Methyloferula stellata AR4: one gene and its partner. The protein of the gene in region 2 interacts with the protein of the main gene of each other region in a pairwise test. Links are inferred from orthologs where the notes say so. Each region holds a gene or a part of one and is shown on either strand. Other genes may lie near its edges.

Region 1 (9,123 bases), 880 kb from region 2 along the record:
CGCGAGAAGCCCGCGCGTCGCATAAAGATTGTTCGGCGGAAGCGCGAAAGCATTCACCACCGGCGAATTCAAAATCGTGACCCTATAGGGCTCGCTTGGACGATCGCCGGCATTGGCCAGCTTGACCAGAATGTCGTTCAGATAACGTTCGGCCTTCACATCATGATATTCGCCGCCAAACAGCGAGACCATGCGCTTATGTTCGGCATTCGCGGCATCGATCCCGACAGTCTTCGGCGCGGCCGCCGGAATCTCGACAGACGCGGGCTTGGTGCCTTGGACCTCGATCGACGAACAGTCGGCGAGAAGCAGCGCTGCGGCAGGCGCGAGTACCAAGCCCACGGCAGCCCATAGGCGGACCCGCATGTCCTGCCGCCCTTGTCCCAGGCCAAACCGTTTCGAGAACTTCATTCAACCCTTCGATCTATGGCTGCACCATCGCAGGGGCGTTTTGCACCGGCTTTGCGGCTTCGCCGGGACGGTCGGCGATTAATTCGACCTCGCTTGGAGCGGTCACTTCGATCTCCGGACCGAAACGCGTTTCAAGCAGTCCCCGCACGCGAAGGGTTTGCCCGATCAGATCGTGAAAATGAAGCCCGGCGGCCTCAAATATCTTGACGTTGCGTTGCAGGACCGTGACCGCCAAATGATCCCGCCGATGCGGCCCGAAAAAAAGCGTGGTTCGCCCAGAACCGTCGCGGACCTCGCTCACGCGGCCTTCGGCCAGAACGAGGCTTCCGGCGTGTTCCGTGAAAGCCAAAGCGTCCGTCGCCGCTATGATATTGTAATAGGGATCGCTCCAAAGCCCCAGCCCGGCCGCGCGGGCAGCCTTTTCAGCCTCCAAAAGCCGCTTTTCGCAGGGGTTTTTGTGCTGATCCGGTGCAACGCGCGCAAAGCCCTGCCGAACCAGACTTTCTCCGGCCGAGGACGGGCTTGCGTCTCCGGGTACCGGCGCCGCGAAAATCACTGTCGGGACACGGCCCCACCGGTCCGGTCGCGCATCGAGCGCCTGATAGGAAATGTCCCGATTTTCCAGCCACGCCATCAGCCAGTCCCGGCCGCGCGTGCCTAGATCCGGATCGCTCGGTGTCGGCCCCGCCGCTTCGACCCCGGCGATCCGGAGGACGCGGCCGTCGGCCAGCGTCAATTCCAATCTCTCGCTTACGGCGGAAACGGCAGCATGACTTCCACCCTTCAACACACAAGCATCGCCTGCCCCGGCCTCTTTCGCGAATGGCCCCGGCGCCAAGCTTAGAAAGGTGAAAAAAATGGCAAGTCCTGCCGGAGCTACAAAGCCCGAAATGGCTTTTTCGAACCCCTTACAAGCTTGGGCATCCGCTCGGTTTTCGCCCATTTTCAAATCGCGGCCACGCTCCCTTAAGAGAACCATCGGCGGTTTTGGAGTTTGCGCCGCCCACAGGCACGGTGCAACAACAGGTAAGCCTGTCGGGTGTGAAGGATCAAAGGCCCCGGTCTGGCCAGAGGCCGGCAGAGATGTTAAAAATTGACGTCAAGAATTTGTCATAGGTGCTTCATCCTTTCGATCATAGATGGCCTTGGCAAAACTGTTTTTACGCGTGAAATGTCCCGGTAGCTCAGCAGGATAGAGCAACGGTTTCCTAAACCGTAGGCCACTGGTTCGAATCCAGTCCGGGACACCATTTCCAGCCGTCAAACCATCCGCGATTCATCGCGTGCTTGATCTGGAACAAGGCTGCGCGCGCCCGAGATAGTTATTGCCAAGCAGAACTGTTTACGCGGCCGCAACGGCCCGCGGTTCCTTATTGGTTGATCACTTGGGAGGGTTCCATGTCAGACGATCATCATCTGCAACAGGCCGTTCTTGCCGAATTGAGTTGGGAGCCAAGCGTGAACGCCGCTCATATCGGCGTCACGGCAAATGCCGGCGTGGTCACTTTGACGGGCCATGTCGAAAGCTATGCCGAAAAACATAATGTCGAGATGGCCGTCCTTCGCGTCAAGGGCGTCAAGGCCGTGGCCATGGAACTCGACGTCAAACTGCCCATGGATGTGAAGCGCGGCGATGATGAAATCGCAGCCGCTGCGGTCGACCGTCTTGGCTGGGACGTGTCCGTGCCGCGCGACACCGTCAAGGTCAATGTCGAGCAAGGCTGGGTGACTTTAACCGGCGAAGTCGATTGGCATTATCAAAAGCTGGCCGCCGAACAAGACGTGCATCGTCTCTATGGCGTTGTCGGCGTATCCAATCAGATCACCATCAAACCGCGCGTCAACACGGAGAATCTCAGCGACGACATCATGCATGCGCTGCATCGGTCCTGGTTCTTCGATCCGCGGACAATCAATGTCAGCGCGCAAGGCGGAAAGGTTCGCCTGAGCGGCACTGCGCCGTCTCTGCATGACCGGCAAGTCGCCGCGGCGACCGCTTGGACCGCCGCCGGCGTCACCGATGTCGAAAACGACATCGCGGTCGTGTAAGGCGAAAGCTTCAAAGCCTGTATCTCTCGCCGTTAGTGTGCCCGCTTTCATGCTGGCGCCTAGCGGCAGAAGTTGCCTCTTGCCTCTTGCATAAAGTTGAGCGAGACGCTTAGTCCGAAGCGCGCAGCGGGCCGGGCGCTGCGACCAACGGACAAAAGATGCCACAGAGCGCCAAGCCAATGTCTCGTACGCTTGCGATCGAGATCGCAACGAAGACCATGGCCGTCATCAATCCGGCTAACCGCGGATTGCGGATGGCCGATCTGCTTGAGAAACACGGGTTTCGTCGCGTGCCGGAGCCCGAACTCGAGATTCTCAGCGATCAAGCCCGCCTTGTGGCGTGGTTGCGCGAGACTTTCAGGGTCGACTAATGCCGTTTCACGGCAACGTGAAACGCAGGGATGAGATCGGATCGCTCGCGGGAAAGCTTTCCTTCAGCGCTTCGGTCAGAAGCTCGTCCTGCTCGGCCTTGAGCTCATCGTCTTCGGCAACCGATGCCGTCGCGGCAGACGGGCCCGCCGCCTGTTTCGCCGACGCATTCCGATCCGCTGGATCGCTTTGCTTTGATTTCCGGCCCGGCATGTCGAAGGTCCTCGAGCGCGCCACATCGGCGCCGCTTTATATGTAGGTCTCGCACGGCCGAAACCTACCCCTGCGCCGATCATCGCGACGCCTTCTGCACCTCCCACAGGGTCAACCCGTGAACAGCTCGACGACGGCCGCATTCTGCGGAATTTCCAGGGAGCGCTCCTTCAGATTGGCCAAATCCGCGAAGGCCATCCCATAGGCGGACCGCGCCTCCATCCTCGACATGTAATCTTCAAAAACCGGATCTAAGCAGAGCTGATAGGCCCTCGCCCATCTGATGCTAAAGCCAAGCATGCAATCGGCTGCGGAAAACTTGGGCCCGCTCGCAAATCCATCGTCTTGCAGCCGCCGGATCAATTGCGGTTCCACTTCATTACGGAATTTCCTGCGATATCGTTCGACGGTCCGGAAGTCGCGTTCACGATGCGGCAGAACATGTTCGTGAATGCGTATCTGCCAAAGCATCATATCCATTGACGCTCCGCAAAAATGGATCATGTGCATGTAATCCGCCCGCTTGCGCGGGTCATTGGGCGGCGGTGCCAAGCGCTCCTCTGGGAACAAGTCCGCGAGAAGGACGATGATCGCGCCGCTCTCGCTAATGCGAATGAAGTCTCCCTCCGGCGCGTAAATCTCCAAAGTCGGCACGCAGTGGTTCGGATTAATTTCGAGATATCTGTCTGTATACTGTTCGGCATCGGCTATCGAGATGATTTCGGTATTGAAATCGGCTTCGCCGATTTCATGCAGCAGCCATTTCACGCGCGCGCTTCGCATACCCGGGCAATGGTAAAGTTTGAACCTGTTCATCGGCATCATCCTCATCGCCCGGGCACAACCTTTACCGGGATGCGGAGCGACGCTAGGGATCTGAAATTTCGGGAAAATGTCGCAAGCGTTACCGCTGTAACCGCGGCGGGCGCGTCATCTAGCCTTCGCCGATGAGCTTCAACCAGTCGGCCTCGCTGATCGTCTCGATGCCATATTCTTCCGCCTTGGCGAGCTTGGAACCGGCGCCCGGCCCCGCCACGACGAGGTCGGTTTTCTTCGACACCGAGCCCGCGACCTTGGCGCCCAATCTTTCGGCCTGCGCCTTGGCTTCATCGCGCGTCATCTGTTCGAGCGCGCCGGTGAAGACCACCGTCTTCCCGGCGACAGGACTGGCGCTCGCAACAGCTTCCATGGGCTGCGGCGTCACCTCCTTGAGAAGCGCATCGAGCACCGTTTCATTGTGCTTTTCACCGAAGAAATCGGCGAGCGCTTCGGCGACGACCCCGCCGAGACCCTCGATATTTTCGATCTCGCTGCGCGCTTCGGATCCAAGCTCCGCGTGGCGAGCCACCTCGCGAAGCGCATCGAAGGACCCGAAGTGCCGCGCGAGCCGCCTCGCATTGGTCTCGCCTATATGCCTTATGCCGAGCGCGTAGATGAAACGGTTGAGCGGCACGTTGCGGCGCGCATCGATCGCGGCGAAGAGGTTGCGCACCGACGTTTCGCCATAGCCTTCGCGATCCTTCAGCTTCTTGAGACTGCGCTTATCGCGCGCCTCGAGCGTGAAAATATCGGGCGGCGTCATGATGAGACCATCGTGATAGAATTGTTCGATCTGCTTGTCGCCCAGGCCCTCGATATCGAAAGCCAGGCGCGAGGCGAAATGTTTCAGCTTCTCGACCGCCTGCGCCGGACAGATGAGACTGCCGGTGCAGCGGCGCACGACATCGGCGACGCCGGTCTTCTCGTCGATTTCGCGGATCGCGGCCGAGCCGCAGACAGGGCAGATCTCGGGAAATTTGTAAGGATGGGAATGCGCCGGGCGCTTCTCGAGCACAGGCCCCAGGACCTGCGGGATCACATCGCCGGCGCGCTGGATGATGACCGTATCGCCGATACGTATATCCTTGCGCGCGATCTCGTCTTCATTGTGCAAGGTCGCATTGGAGACGACGACGCCGCCGACCGTAATCGGCTCCAGCCGCGCGACAGGCGTGAGCGCGCCCGTCCGGCCGACCTGGATCTCGATATCGTGCAGAATCGTCGTTGCTTTTTCAGCCGGGAACTTGTGCGCCGTCGCCCAGCGCGGCGAACGCGACACGAAGCCGAGCCTGTTTTGCAGCGCGAGACTGTCGACCTTATAGACCACCCCGTCGATGTCATAGCCGAGCGTGGCGCGCTGTTCTTCGATCGCGCGGTAATGCGCAAGCAAATCCTCAGCCGAATGACACAGCACCATCAGAGGGTTGACCGGCAGGCCATAATGTTTGAAGGCCCGCACCATGCCCATTTGCGTATCGGCAGGAAGAGCGCTCGCCTCGCCCCAGGCATAGGCGAAAAAATGCAACGGCCTTTGCGCGGTAATCGCCGGGTCGAGCTGGCGCAAGGAGCCCGCAGCCGCATTGCGCGGATTGGCGAAGACGGGCTTTCCCGCCTCGGCCTGGCGCCGGTTGAGGGCGGCGAAATCCGCGTGCGTCATATAGACTTCGCCGCGGACTTCGAAAATGGCCGGAGGCTTGTCTTTCAAATGATGCGGGATCTCGCCTATGGTGCGGACATTGGCGGTGACATCCTCGCCTTCGAACCCGTCGCCGCGCGTCGCCGCCTGTACCAGCGCGCCATCTTCGAAACGCAAGGAACAGGAGAGCCCGTCGATCTTGGGTTCGGCCGTGATCGCCAGAGGCGCCTCTGCCGGAAGCCCGAGGAACCGCCGCACGCGCGCGACAAAATCCTCGACCTCGGCATCGGAAAACACATTGCCGAGCGACAGCATCGGTACTTTATGCCGGACCTTGGCGAATTTCTCCGACGGAGCCACGCCGACCTTTTGCGTCAGCGAGTCGGGCGTCACCAGATCGGGAAATTGCGCCTCCAGCGCCTCATAGCGGCGACGCAATGCATCATATTCGGCGTCGGAGACCGTCGGCGCATCCTCGGCGTAATAGCTCTGGTCATGCGCCGCGATTTCCGCCTGCAACCGCGCATGCTCCGCGCGGGCGGCGGCGAGACCGGCGCGTTGAGGGGCCTCAGAAGGCGCGGAAGACTTTGGCTTTTTCACGCGAGACAATTAACGCAGAAGCCGCATATGGAGAAGTCCGGGAAACCGTGTTCCTGCCCGTCTCTCGGCTAAAACCGAGACCCGCGGTCCCGGTTGTGATCACAAGGCAAGCCGCCAGCCGCCGCCAGCTCAGCGGTTCGCCTAAGAAAAACCAGCCGAGCAAAGTCGCAAAGACGACGCTGGTCTCCCGCAAGGCCGAGACGATGCCCATCGGGCTGTGCTGCATCGCATAGATCACGATACCGTAAGCGACGAGGGCGACCACCCCGCCCGTTAGGGCCACAGCCCAAGCTTTGAGCGGCGCGACCAAAGCTCCTCCGCCACGCATGGCCACGAAATAAACCGGCATCAAAAGAAAGAACGACGACATCCAGGCAATGTAAGCGAACGGATCGCCGGCCATCCGCACGCCCATGCCGTCGATGACCGAATAAAGCGCGATGAAAACGCCGGTGGTCAGCGCCGCGGTTAGGTTCTCACGTTTCATCCGCTGGCCGTGAAAAGCCATGCCGATGATGCCAAGCGAAATAAGCATGATGGCAATCAGCGAGAAGCCGGTCAGCTCTTCCCCCGCGAAGGCGGCCGCGCCCAGCATGATCAGCAAGGGCGAAGCGCCGCGCGCGATCGGATAGGCTTCCCCGAGATCGCCCGTTCTATATTGCCGGACGAGACTCAAATTATAGCCGATATGGATGAGTCCTGACGCTATGAGATAAGGCCAACTCGCAGCGGCTGGCGATGGCAGAAAAGGCAGCGCCAAAAGCGAGGTGCCGCCAAGGCCGATGCTGATGACCGTCATCGACCACAGCCGGTTGCTGCCGCCACGCAGCATGGCATTCCACGCGGCGTGGAGAAGGGCGGCAAACAGGACCAAAGCTGCGATAAGCGGATTCATCGGCCTTCACCCCGCTCCTTCCAACAGGCGACCGGCCGCGGCGCGCGCTTCATCCGTGATGGTAGCGCCCGCCAGCATGCGGGCGATCTCCTCGCGCCGCGCCGCATCGGCAAGACTCGTTACGCGCGTTGCGACCCGGCGGCCCTTCTCGATCATATCCTTGGCAATGCGGAAATGTCCGGCCGCGCGGGCGGCCACTTGCGGCGCATGGGTGACCGCCAGCACTTGAACGCGCGAGGCAAGCCGTGCAAGGCGCTGGCCTATGGCATCGGCGACGGCGCCGCCGACACCCGTATCGATTTCGTCGAAGACGAGCGTCGGTGCCGAACCGCGATCGGCCAGCACCACTTTCAAGGCCAACATGAAGCGCGCAAGCTCGCCGCCGGAGGCGACTTTCATCAAAGGACCGGGGCGGCTGCCGGGATTGGTCTCGACCCAGAATTCCACCTGATCGGTTCCGTCGGGCCCATGGCCTTCGGTGCGCATCTGGGTGAGGAAACGGGCGCTTTCGAGCTTCAGCGGCGCGAGTTCGCCGGTCACCGCCTTGTCGAGATCGCGCGCGGCTTTCTTGCGGCCGGTGGAGAGACTCTCGGCAGCCTTCGCATAGGCGGCCTCGGCGGCGCGCACGGCTTTTTCCAGATGGACGAGGCGCGTCTCGCCGGCATCCAGCGTTGCGAGATCGCCCGCGATCTTTTCGGCAAGCGCCGGAAGCTCATCGACCGGCACGCCATATTTGCGGCTTGCGCCCCGCAAGGCAAAAAGCCGATCCTCGACTTCTTCGAGTTCGCGCGGATCGAACTGCGCATCCCGCAAGGCCTGATCGAGCGCGGTGCCCGCCAGATCGAGCGCATTCAGCGCTGCGTCAAGCGCTTGCAGAGAGGGAGAAATCAAATCCGGGGCCTGTTGCCGCCGCCGGTCGAGACGCCGCAGAACCGAGGCCAGCACCGGAACCGGCGAGCCCTGCCCCGCGACAGCTTCATAGGCGTCGCGGATTTCAGACGTGACTTTCTCGGCCTGCATCATGACGCCGCGGCGATCGGCCAGGCTCGTTTCCTCGCCGATATTGGGGGCAAGCTTACCGAGTTCCGCGTCGGCATGGCGAAGATAATCGACCTCCTTGCGGACTTTCTCGACCGCTTCCTGTTCGCGCGCGAGATCGGCGCGGGCCGTTTGAAGCGCCGCATGCGCGGCGCGCACCGCAGAAAGCTCGGCGCCAAGGCCGCCGAAGGCGTCGATCAGATTGCGGTGCGTATTGGGATTGACCAGCGCGCGGTCGTCATGCTGCCCGTGGATTTCGACGAGCTCACGCGCGATGAGGCGCAAGGTCTGGAGGCTCACCGGCTGATCGTTGACGAAGGCACGGGTACGCCCATCTGCCATTTGCACGCGCCGCAAAATCAGTTCGCCATCGGTTTCGATGTCCTGCGCGCGAGCCGCCGCGAGGGAAGGATGCAGCACCGGGAGATCGAAGACGGCCGTCACCTGACCTTGCGCCTCGCCCTGCCGGACGAGAGTGCCGTCGCCGCGCGCCCCCAAAGCAAGCGAAAACGCATCGAGCAGAATCGATTTGCCGGCGCCCGTCTCGCCGGTGAGGATGGTGAGCCCGATCCCGAGTTCGAGATCGAGCCTATCGATCAGGACAATGTCCCTGATGGAGAGCTGAACGAGCATGGAGTCGAAAAGCCCTCGATGGGTTTCCGGTCAAAACGCAGCCTCGGCCGATTCGGCAAGCCTCGACCGGTACAAAACTAGAACATTTTAGGGCAGGACGGAAGGCTGTTTCTTCGGTTCAGCCGAGTTTGATCTTCTTGAAGGTCTTCGAAATCCACGAGCCCTCGTCTTCGTGCGGCTCGAGACCGCCGCCCTGCAGAAGCGCGTAAGCATCCTTGTACCAGGGCGAGTTCGGAAAATTATGCCCGAGCACGGCGGCCGCCGTCTGCGCCTCATTGGTGAGGCCCAAGGCGAGATAGGCTTCGGTCAGGCGTTCGAGCGCTTCCTCCGCGTGTCGCGTGTTTTGATATTTGCGAAGCACTTCCTGGAAGCGATTGACCGCCCCGGTATAATTATGCTGGTTCAAATAGAAGCGGCCGACCGACATTTCCTTGCCGGCGAGCTGATCGCGCGTGACCTG
Region 2 (9,302 bases):
AAGTGAGGTGTTTTGGCACCACACGCGCCAGGCCGGCGAGATAAAGCAGGATCACGCCGCCATAGATCAGAAAGGGCAAAAGCGATGCGAACGCGCGAAAAACCCGCATTTCCGGCGTCGCGCCGATGAAATGGCCGGGCGCTAGAGCGGGATGCGAAAAAGTGGATGCCGGTTTTTCGCTAAAATCCCGCTCTAAATTATTAGAATCGATCACGTTCATGATTTTGGATCGGTTCGATCCAAAATCATCGTGATCTGTGAAAAACAAGGCCGCCGAGGCCAGATCGAGCCCGGGCCGGATGGCGAGCAAGGCAAGCCCGGAACTTGCTAGCAATAGGCCTGAGACAATGAGTGTTTTCAGGCCGGTTTGGCGCCGTCTTTCTTCTTGAGCTACGAACGGCATCAAACGCGCCTCAGACGAGATGATGGTTATGAGTTTTGAAATGAGCGATGTCGGCGTCCTGCTGACGGAAAAACAGATCGAACGCGTCGAACGCGACCTCGACGTGAAACTGCCGGAAGACTACCGGAGCTTTCTGCTCCGCACCAATGGCGGCAAGCCGCGTCCCGATTTTTTCCCGGTTCAGGGCCATAAAACCATATCCTCCGGCAGGGTGGAGCAGGTTTTTGGCCTCGCCCGCCCGGTAAAAGAGAGCAATATCGATTGGAATTATAAGAATCTCATCGGGCAATTGCCGAATTATCATTTCCCGATCGCCGCCGCGACGGAAGGCGACATGGTCACCCTGTCGCTCGGAAAATTGGACGAAGGCCGGATCTATTACTGGATACGGGCCGAATATAATGTCACGGGCGATAATGAAGCCTATTTCGTCGCGGGGAATTTCACCAAATTCCTGGACTCGCTTTACGCGGTTTCGTGATCAAGAGCTCCCCGCACCTACCGCCCTCACCCTGAGGAGCGCTCCGCAGGAGCGCGTCTCGAAGGGCGAGGGCTATCGAGCTCTTGGCCCATCCTTCGAGACGGCCCTTTCAGGGCCTCCTCAGGATGAGGGGCGTTCCGGGCGGCGGCGTCTTCAAGATCAAGAAATCATGGCGCAGAGGAACCTGCGTGCCTAAATAGCCTCCATGTTCTCAAAGGAAGAAGTCGAGCGCTACGCGCGCCATATCGTGCTCCGCGATGTCGGCGGCCCCGGCCAGCAAAAGCTGAAAAACGCCCGCGTTCTCATCGTGGGCGCGGGCGGGCTCGGTTCGCCGCTGATCCAATATCTCGCCGCAGCCGGTGTCGGCGAGATCGGCGTCGTCGATGACGACGAGGTCTCGCTCTCCAATCTGCAGCGCCAGGTTCTGCACGGCACGGGCGACATTGGCCGCGCCAAGGTCCTGAGCGCGGCGGATGCCGTCACCCGGCTGAACCCCAATGTGCGGTTCACATCGTTCAAGACCCGGCTCGATGCGACAAACGCGGCGGAGATTATCCGCGGCTTCGATCTCGTCGCCGACGGATCGGATAATTTCGAGACGCGCTATCTCACAGCCGACACGTGCTTTTATGAAAAGAAGCCGCTCGTGACGGCGGCCGTCGGAGCGTTTGATGGATCGCTCACGACCTTGCGGCCGTTTGAAAAATCCGCCAATGGCGAACCGAACCCGACCTATCGCTGTCTCTTCCCTGCGCCGCCGCCGCCCGGCACCGTGCCCGCCTGCGCCGAGGCCGGCGTGCTCGGCGCCCTGACCGGGCTGCTTGGCACGATGATGGCGCTGGAAGTCATCCGCGAGATCGTCGGCTTCGGCGAAGGGCTTGTCGGGCGGCTCGTGCTGGTCGATGCGCTATCGATGCGCTTCGAGACGCTCACCTATGGCTGGGACAAGGACAACCCGCTGAATGGGGCGGGGATGAAGGGCGGGTGACACAAGGCAAGCATTGTAAACAAGCTTGCCAGAGATAAAGTGACTGCCGCTCCTTCTCATGACATTGGCAGCAATTGGATGCGAAGCTATCCAAATAAGAGATGTTTGAGCCTCTTGTTGGCTTTTTTTGCTTTGGTAAGTTCGACTCAGCTATGGGCCGGTCAGCAAACCGAAAACCAGCAGAGTGCACAAAATATAATACTGCACGCATCGACCGCTCCACCAGCCGTTTTGAGCAATCGTGGCAATGACGAAAAGGATGCAAACGACGAAGGAACCGAGTTTTGGCCTCCGATCCGTGGGGTACGGCTGAAAATAACGGACACCGCCCTCGCCATTTTCACTGCATTGCTTTTTTTCGCTACTCTAGGTGTCTCTGGCTTGCCACCCGAAAATTGGTGAGAGATGCTAGCGAGAGCAGCAAAACAGAGTTACGTGCTTACGTCTCGATCGCTGATAAGGGCGCCCTTTTTCTGCAATCCGAACTCAACAAACACACCATAAGCGTCTCAGTGGTGCTCGAAAATGCAGGGAAGACCCCCGGCAAAAATTTCTCTACATGGTTTGGAGGAGGCTTTTACCCATCGGAATCCGTGCCTTTTCCGGCCGAATCCAAGCGACTTAGTGAGCGAGTCAATAGCTCCATCATCGGGGCCGGAGCGACAGTAAATATTATTCCTGAGCCAATGATCCTTAATGACTTTGAGTTTCAAGAACTGATCCACGGCTCCAAAGCAATTTTCCTCTGGGGAGGTGCCGATTACACTGATGTGTTCGGACATCAGCAAAGTTTTTTCTTCCGAATGAAGATGACAGGCAAGCCCATTAATATTGGTAATGGAATGATCGGGTGGCATCTCACACCCCATCCCTTGGGTTACCAGATGAGCTAACAATAACGCGCATCACGCCCGCCACCCTTAGTCACTAATTTCCTTTCGGAATCAGGGCGTGATTGCCTCGCGGCAAGCTTGTGGCGTTTGGCTCAAAATACCGAGCTCATCACATTTCGCCATTCATCCAACGGCGGGCATTTTCGGCGAGGCGGATACGCTTTTGTCAATGATCGCTTCGCGACCGCCCAAGGCGGCGAGCCACGCAGATCAGTTTACGCAATCTGCGTAAACTTATCTGCGTTGCGATCATTGACCAAAGCGATCCGCTCGCCATGCTCGCCGCCAAGAGATGAATGGCCCATCGTGAATAACAATGAAGCACATGCCTCTCAACCGTCATGCGCGGTACCCGGATCAAGTCCGGGCATGATCCGCGCATCCAGGAACGCGGTTCGGCACAAGGTGCCACTACCTTTGTCAGCGGTGCTTGGATGGCCGGGTCAAGCCCGGCCATGACGGCTGTGCTCTACTCACGCCGCCTGCCGCGATGCGGCCAATGCCACCGCCCATAGCGCGCGCACGGCCACCACTTCCGCCAGACGCGGTTCGCGCCGCACCTTGCCGATCGCTTCCGCAAGGCCCGCGATCGCGCGCGCCAGCCGCGCCGAGGTCCAGTTCCGCATCTGGCGTTCCATCGCGGCGGCGCGCCCATAGGTGCTGCGCGCCTTCATCTCGCCGCCTGCCGTATCCGCATTCTCATATTCGAGCCGCGCGCGATGCAGGCTGATCGCGTGACGCAAGGCCATAGCCAGCAACATATTGGCATCGCCCCCTTCGCCGAAGACGCGCGCCGCCGTCTCCTCGACCGCTTTGAATTGCCCGTCGAAGGCGCCGTCGATCGCGTGATCGAAGACGAGCGCCGAGGCGTCGGAGACCACGGCCGCGATATGGGCGAGCCCGACATGGTCTTCGCCATGCGCATAGAGCAAAAGCTTATCGAGTTCCGATCGCGTCGTCAGCCTGTCCTGGCCGAGCAGCGACACGAGCAGGGTTTTGGCGCCGGCGTCGATCGCAAGCCCGGCCTTTGCGACTTCGCTGTCGATCAGATGCGCGACGTCCTTGGCCGAATCCGGATAGCATTCGATCGCGGCGGCATTCTTGTCGCGCTCGCACAGGCGGCGCAGCGGCGACTCGCGCTTGAGACCGCCCGCTTCGATCACGATGGTGCAGGCGTCGGGCGGCGTCGCCAGCAGCGGATCGAGCGCCGCGTCGAAGGCCTTGCCGCCCGCTTCGATCAGGACAGCTTTGCGGCCGCCGAAGAGCGGCAGCGTATAGGCTTCATCGGCGAGCCGCAGCGGATCGCCTGCGAGTTCGTCGCCGCTCAGCCGCGCCAGTTGAAACGGATCCTTGGGATCATCGACCGCCTGGCTCACGATGCGGTGTACGCGCTCGGAGATCAGGCCCGCGTCGGTTCCGAAGACGAGAAAGACGAACATATGCGCCGGAGGGCGCGCCAGAAAACGGTCGGCCTCGTAGCTCTTGACCGCGACCATCAGGACTTTGGAACGACGACCGGCGCAGGTGCCTGCGGTGGCGCCCCGGCTGCGAAAATGGCCGCGATCCGGGTGCGGATCTGATCGGCGAGCCGTTCCGCGTCGCGGATTTCCGCATCGCGCGCGGCGCGCACGCTGGCAAAGCGCTGGGTCGTGCGGTCATAGCTCGCAACGACTGTCGCCGAATCCTTGTAGATCGGCGGCCCGCCGGTCGCGTGCTCCAGGCGGAAATTTGCCGTAACAAGCACATTGGCGGCGCTCGCCTGGCCGGTGACCGTGTCGACCAAAGGCGTTTGCGTGCTTTCCGACAGGCTCACGAAAAGACGGTAGCGCGGCGGAACCCGCGAACCAGTTCCATTAAAGCCGAAGATCAGCTCATTTTCCAGATAATGGCCGAGCCGGTCGCCGATCGGCTCGATGGAAACGGCCTGCATTTCGGTGGCGACGCTGCCGCCGCCATCTGCCAAAGGCCCGTAAAGCGGCTGGATGCAGCCGGCGAGCGGCGCAGCCAACAGAAACAGGCCGAAAGCCCATAGGGCTTTTTTGGAGCGCATCGGATTCATCCGAAACCCGCATCGCTGGCGATCTATCGCGACAGCGAGATCGCGAGGTACTTTTCGGTCCGATGCTCTAGCCGACGACATTCACGATCCTTTGCGGGACGATGATGATTTTCTTCACCGGACGGCCCTCCAGGGCCTTTTGCACAAAATCGAGCGCCAGGACGGCGGACTCGATCGCCGCCTGATCGGCGGTGCGGTCGATCACGAGATCGCCGCGCTTCTTACCATTCACCTGCACGGGCAGGCTTATCACATCTTCGACGACAAGGGCAGGCTCGGCAATGGGCCAGGCCGTCTCGGCAACCAGCACCTTATGACCGAGCCGCGCCCAGCATTCCTCGGCGAGATGCGGCATCATCGGCGCAAAAAGCTGGACCATGATGTCGCCCGCCTCCCTGAAGGCAAATCTTAGATCGTCTGAAATCTCAGGTGTTTCAACCGCGCCGACGGCGGCCGAGACCTTATTGGCGAGATCGTGGACCTGAGCGATCGCGCGATTGAACCGCAACCGGTCCAAATCCTCGCCGACCTTGATTAAGGCCCCGTGAACCGCCTTGCGAAGCTCCATCGCGGGGGGAGAAAACACCGTGGGCTTGGGTATATCCGGGGCCGAGGCCAGCTCCGCCAGTTCGCCGGTGAGCCGCCATAGCCGCTGCAGGAATTTCGAAACGTTCTGAGCACCTTCCTGGGTCCAGATCACATCGCGCTCGGGCGGCGAATCGCTGAGCATGAACCAGCGCGCGGTATCGGCCCCGAAACTTTCGATGATCTCGTCCGGGTCGACGACGTTCTTTTTCGACTTCGACATTTTCTCGATCGGGCCGATCTCGACTTCGGCGCCATTATTGTCGAGCCTGAAGGCCTTGCGCCCCTCCGGCGTCTGCTCGATCCGCACATCGGCGGGCGCGACCCAGGCGCCGTCCAGGCCCTTATAGGTTTCGTGAACCACCATGCCCTGCGTGAAGAGGCCGGTGAAAGGCTCCTTCAACTCGTCGGCATGATTGGTCATCCGCATCGCGCGGGTGAAGAAACGCGCATAGAGCAGATGCAAAATCGCGTGTTCGATGCCGCCTATATATTGATCGACCGGCATCCAGCGGGAAACCGCCGCGGCATCCGTCGGCTCGGCTTGGTCCTTCGGGTCGGTGAAGCGCAGAAAATACCAGGACGAATCGACGAAAGTATCCATCGTGTCGGTTTCGCGCCGGGCCGGACCGCCGCAGATCGGGCAGGCGACATGTTTCCAAGTCGGATGCCGGTCGAGCGGATTGCCGGGCTGATCGAAAGTGACATCCTTCGGCAATTCGACCGGCAGATCCTTTTCAGGTACCGGGACAACCCCGCAGGATTCGCAATGGATGATCGGGATCGGGCAGCCCCAATAGCGCTGCCGCGAAATGCCCCAATCGCGCAGGCGGAAGTTGATCTGGCGCTTCGCAATGGGGCGGCCATCGAACACCGCCGCCTCGAGCCGTTTCGCAACTTCTTCCTTGGCCTCGGGAATCGAAAGCCCATCGAGAAAGCGGGAATGAAAGAGCGTGCCTTCGCCGTCATAGGCCTGCGTCGTGATGACGAAACTCGCGGGATCGGCGCCGGGCGGCAGGATCACCGGCTGATTGCCGAGCCCGTAAGTATTGGCGAAATCGAGGTCGCGCTGGTCATGCGCGGGACAGCCGAAAATGGCGCCCGTGCCATAATCCATGAGCACGAAATTCGCGACATAGACCGGCAGGCCCCAGTTGTCATCGAAAGGATGGCGGACCTTCAGCCCCGTGTCATAGCCCTTCTTTTCGGCCGTCTCGATCGCCGCCACCGACGTGCCGCGATGGCTGCACTCGATGATGAAATCCTTCAGCGCCGGATCACTCTCGGCAAGCTTCTGCGCCAGCGGATGATCCGGCGCGATCGCCAGAAACTTGGCACCGAAAAGCGTGTCCGGCCGTGTGGTGTAGACTTCGAGTTCCCGCGTATCGACAGCCGGGCCCGGCACGAGCTCGAAGCGCACCAGCAAGCCTTCGGAGCGGCCAATCCAGTTCTTCTGCATCAGCCGGACTTTTTCCGGCCAATGCTCGAGCGTATCGAGCCCGGCGAGCAAATCATCCGCTTGCGCCGCGATCTTCAAGAACCATTGCGTCAGCTCGCGCTGTTCGACGAGCGCGCCGGAACGCCAGCCGCGTCCGTCGATCACTTGCTCATTGGCAAGCACGGTATGATCGACCGGGTCCCAATTGACCTTCGCCTGTTTGCGATCGACAAGCCCCGCGGCCAGAAAATCCAGAAACAATTTCTGCTGATGCTTGTAATAGGACGGATCGCAGGTCGCGATTTCCCGCGTCCAATCGATGGAAAGCCCCATCGATTTCAACTGCGTCCGCATGGTCGCAATATTCGCATAGGTCCAATCGGCCGGATGGCTCTTGTTCTGCATCGCCGCGTTTTCGGCAGGCATGCCGAAGGCGTCCCAGCCCATCGGATGCAGCACCATGAAACCCTTGGCGCGCTTATAACGGGCGATGACGTCGCCCATGGCATAATTGCGCACGTGCCCCATATGGATGCGGCCGGACGGATAGGGAAACATTTCAAGGACGTAGTATTTTGGCCGCGCTGCATCGGTGCCGGTCAGAAAGGTGCCGGCCTCATCCCAAAACTTTTGCCATTTGGGTTCCGCTTCGCGGGCGTTGTAGCGCTCCGATTCCATGTTTAAGTGTCGATTCTTAGATGGGAAATGCCAGATTGAACCGGGTAAACAGCATCATTCGGCCGAGGGGTCAAATGTTTCGCGGCGGCGCAATATTACCTGGAATTCCGGCCGCCCTCATGCTGAGGAAGCCGCGAAGCGGCTGTCTCGAAGCGCGAGGGCGTAGCAGCCTGAAGGAGCTGAGACTTGAGCAATAGCGCCGCCCAATTGGCAGAGGTGCGGGAGCGGCTTGCCCGCGCCGCCCGGGACACCGGCCGTGATCCGGCCGAAATCACCCTCGTCTGCGTCTCCAAAACCTTCGGCCCGGAGGATATAAGGCCTGTGCTCGCTTCGGGGGAGCGGCATTTCGGCGAAAACCGCGTCCAGGAGGCGGAGGAGAAATGGCCCGCGCTCCGGACGGACTATCCTGATCTCGAGCTTCACCTGATCGGCCCCCTGCAATCGAACAAAGCGCGGGAGGCGGTCGCCCTCTTCGACGTGATCGAGACGGTCGACCGGGAGAAGATCGCCGAAGCTCTGGCAAAGGAAATCAAGCGCACGGGCAAGCATCCGAAGCTCTATGTCCAGGTGAACACCGGCGCCGAACCGCAAAAGGCCGGAATCCTGCCGGAAGACGCCGACGCTTTCATCAAAACCTGCCGCGAGACCTATGGGCTCGAAATCTCAGGTTTGATGTGCATCCCGCCGGTCGACGACCAGGCCTCGCCGCATTTCGCTTTGCTGAATAAGATCGCCGCGCGCAATGGGATCAAGATTATGTCGATGGGCATGAGCTCGGATTTCGAGCTCGCGATCCAGCTGGGTGCTACTCACGTGCGGGTCGGGACCGCGATTTTCGGGAAGAGGTAAAGCACCCATGCGCTGCACGGTTTTATTCATTGGCATATCTACTTTATGCGCGGCTCTTTTGAAGGCAGGGCTTGATGTCGCAATAGCGTCGCCACAACTGCAAACGCCTGTCTGGCCCGACAAGGATTATCCGCCACTCGTATCAGCGAACAGATTATTTGAAGCTGTCCACCAAGCCTGTCCGCAACAGGGCTGGAATGAGCATTTGCTTTCGCACACCGAGGAAGGTCCATGGAATCGTGTGGCCGATAGCCTCACACCGGCCGAGAACGCGGCCATCGAAAAGGCTCAGGAGCAATGCGACGCAGGCCTGTCTTGCCCGGCGGATACGAGGTTCGGCATGGAAGTGGAGATGGGCTACCTTCACGAACTTGTGCAAGCCATCTGTTCGCAGAGAGCGTCACCCGACTGGTAAGATCACCGCGCAATAAAAATAGGAGATCATTATGACCGATACGGTCTTGATCGCCGGCGCGAGCGGCATCGTCGGCAGCGCCGCGGCTGAGGTCTTCAGTCAAGAAGGCTGGAGCGTGCTAGGCCTTGCCCGCAAACCCATCGCGCAACAAGGCGTGACGCCGGTCGCCGCCGATCTGCTCGATCCGGCATCGCTTCAGGCCGCAGTCGCCGGATTGAAACCCACCCAAGTCATCCTGTCGAGTTGGCTGCGGCAGGCGACGGAGGCGGAGAATATCCGCGTCAATTCAGCCATGGTGCGCAATATCCTCGACGCGCTTCGGCCGGCACAATCGGTGCGCCATGTCGCCCTCGTCACCGGGCTCAAACATTATCTCGGGCCGTTCGAGGCCTATGGCAAAGGCACGTTGCCGCAAACGCCTTTCCGGGAAGATCAAGCCCGGCTCGACATCGAGAATTTCTACTATGCGCAGGAAGACGAAGTCTTCGCCGCGGCGGCGCGCGACGGTTTCGC

Evidence for each region.
Region 1: the proteins of leuS (region 2) and ligA interact in binary tests that used the Escherichia coli proteins (3 or more experiments, as listed by UniProt). The link is inferred for Methyloferula stellata AR4 from one-to-one orthologs.

Annotation. Positions count from the first base shown.
Region 1 is NZ_ARWA01000001.1:1,540,912-1,550,034, reverse strand. What follows is about bases 3,538-6,536. They hold ligA (NAD-dependent DNA ligase LigA), read right to left. Parts: upstream 6,098-6,536; coding sequence 3,977-6,097; downstream 3,538-3,976. Other genes in these bases: A3OQ_RS0107545 (DMT family transporter), read right to left, coding at 6,066-6,536; A3OQ_RS0107555 (glutathione S-transferase family protein), read right to left, coding at 3,538-3,858. Also shown: A3OQ_RS0107585 (M48 family metalloprotease), read right to left, coding at 1-411; A3OQ_RS21650 (thermonuclease family protein), read right to left, coding at 425-1,147; A3OQ_RS0107570 (BON domain-containing protein), read left to right, coding at 1,810-2,460; A3OQ_RS0107565 (hypothetical protein), read left to right, coding at 2,640-2,831; A3OQ_RS21645 (hypothetical protein), read right to left, coding at 2,839-3,042; more of A3OQ_RS0107555, read right to left, coding at 3,154-3,537; more of A3OQ_RS0107545, read right to left, coding at 6,537-6,992; DNA repair protein RecN, read right to left, coding at 6,999-8,663; A3OQ_RS0107535 (outer membrane protein assembly factor BamD), read right to left, coding at 8,782-9,123. UniProt on the Escherichia coli protein: DNA ligase that catalyzes the formation of phosphodiester linkages between 5'-phosphoryl and 3'-hydroxyl groups in double-stranded DNA using NAD as a coenzyme and as the energy source for the reaction.
Region 2 is NZ_ARWA01000001.1:659,030-668,331, forward strand. The notes cover bases 4,692-7,869. They hold leuS (leucine--tRNA ligase), read right to left. Parts: upstream 7,526-7,869; coding sequence 4,892-7,525; downstream 4,692-4,891. Other genes in these bases: lptE (LPS assembly lipoprotein LptE), read right to left, coding at 4,692-4,815; A3OQ_RS0103320 (YggS family pyridoxal phosphate-dependent enzyme), read left to right, coding at 7,712-7,869. Outside these bases: A3OQ_RS23340 (phosphatase PAP2 family protein), read right to left, coding at 1-220; A3OQ_RS0103285 (SMI1/KNR4 family protein), read left to right, coding at 444-884; A3OQ_RS0103290 (HesA/MoeB/ThiF family protein), read left to right, coding at 1,090-1,872; A3OQ_RS0103295 (hypothetical protein), read left to right, coding at 2,157-2,765; holA (DNA polymerase III subunit delta), read right to left, coding at 3,239-4,261; more of lptE, read right to left, coding at 4,261-4,691; more of A3OQ_RS0103320, read left to right, coding at 7,870-8,374; A3OQ_RS21220 (hypothetical protein), read left to right, coding at 8,382-8,789; A3OQ_RS0103330 (SDR family oxidoreductase), read left to right, coding at 8,821-9,302.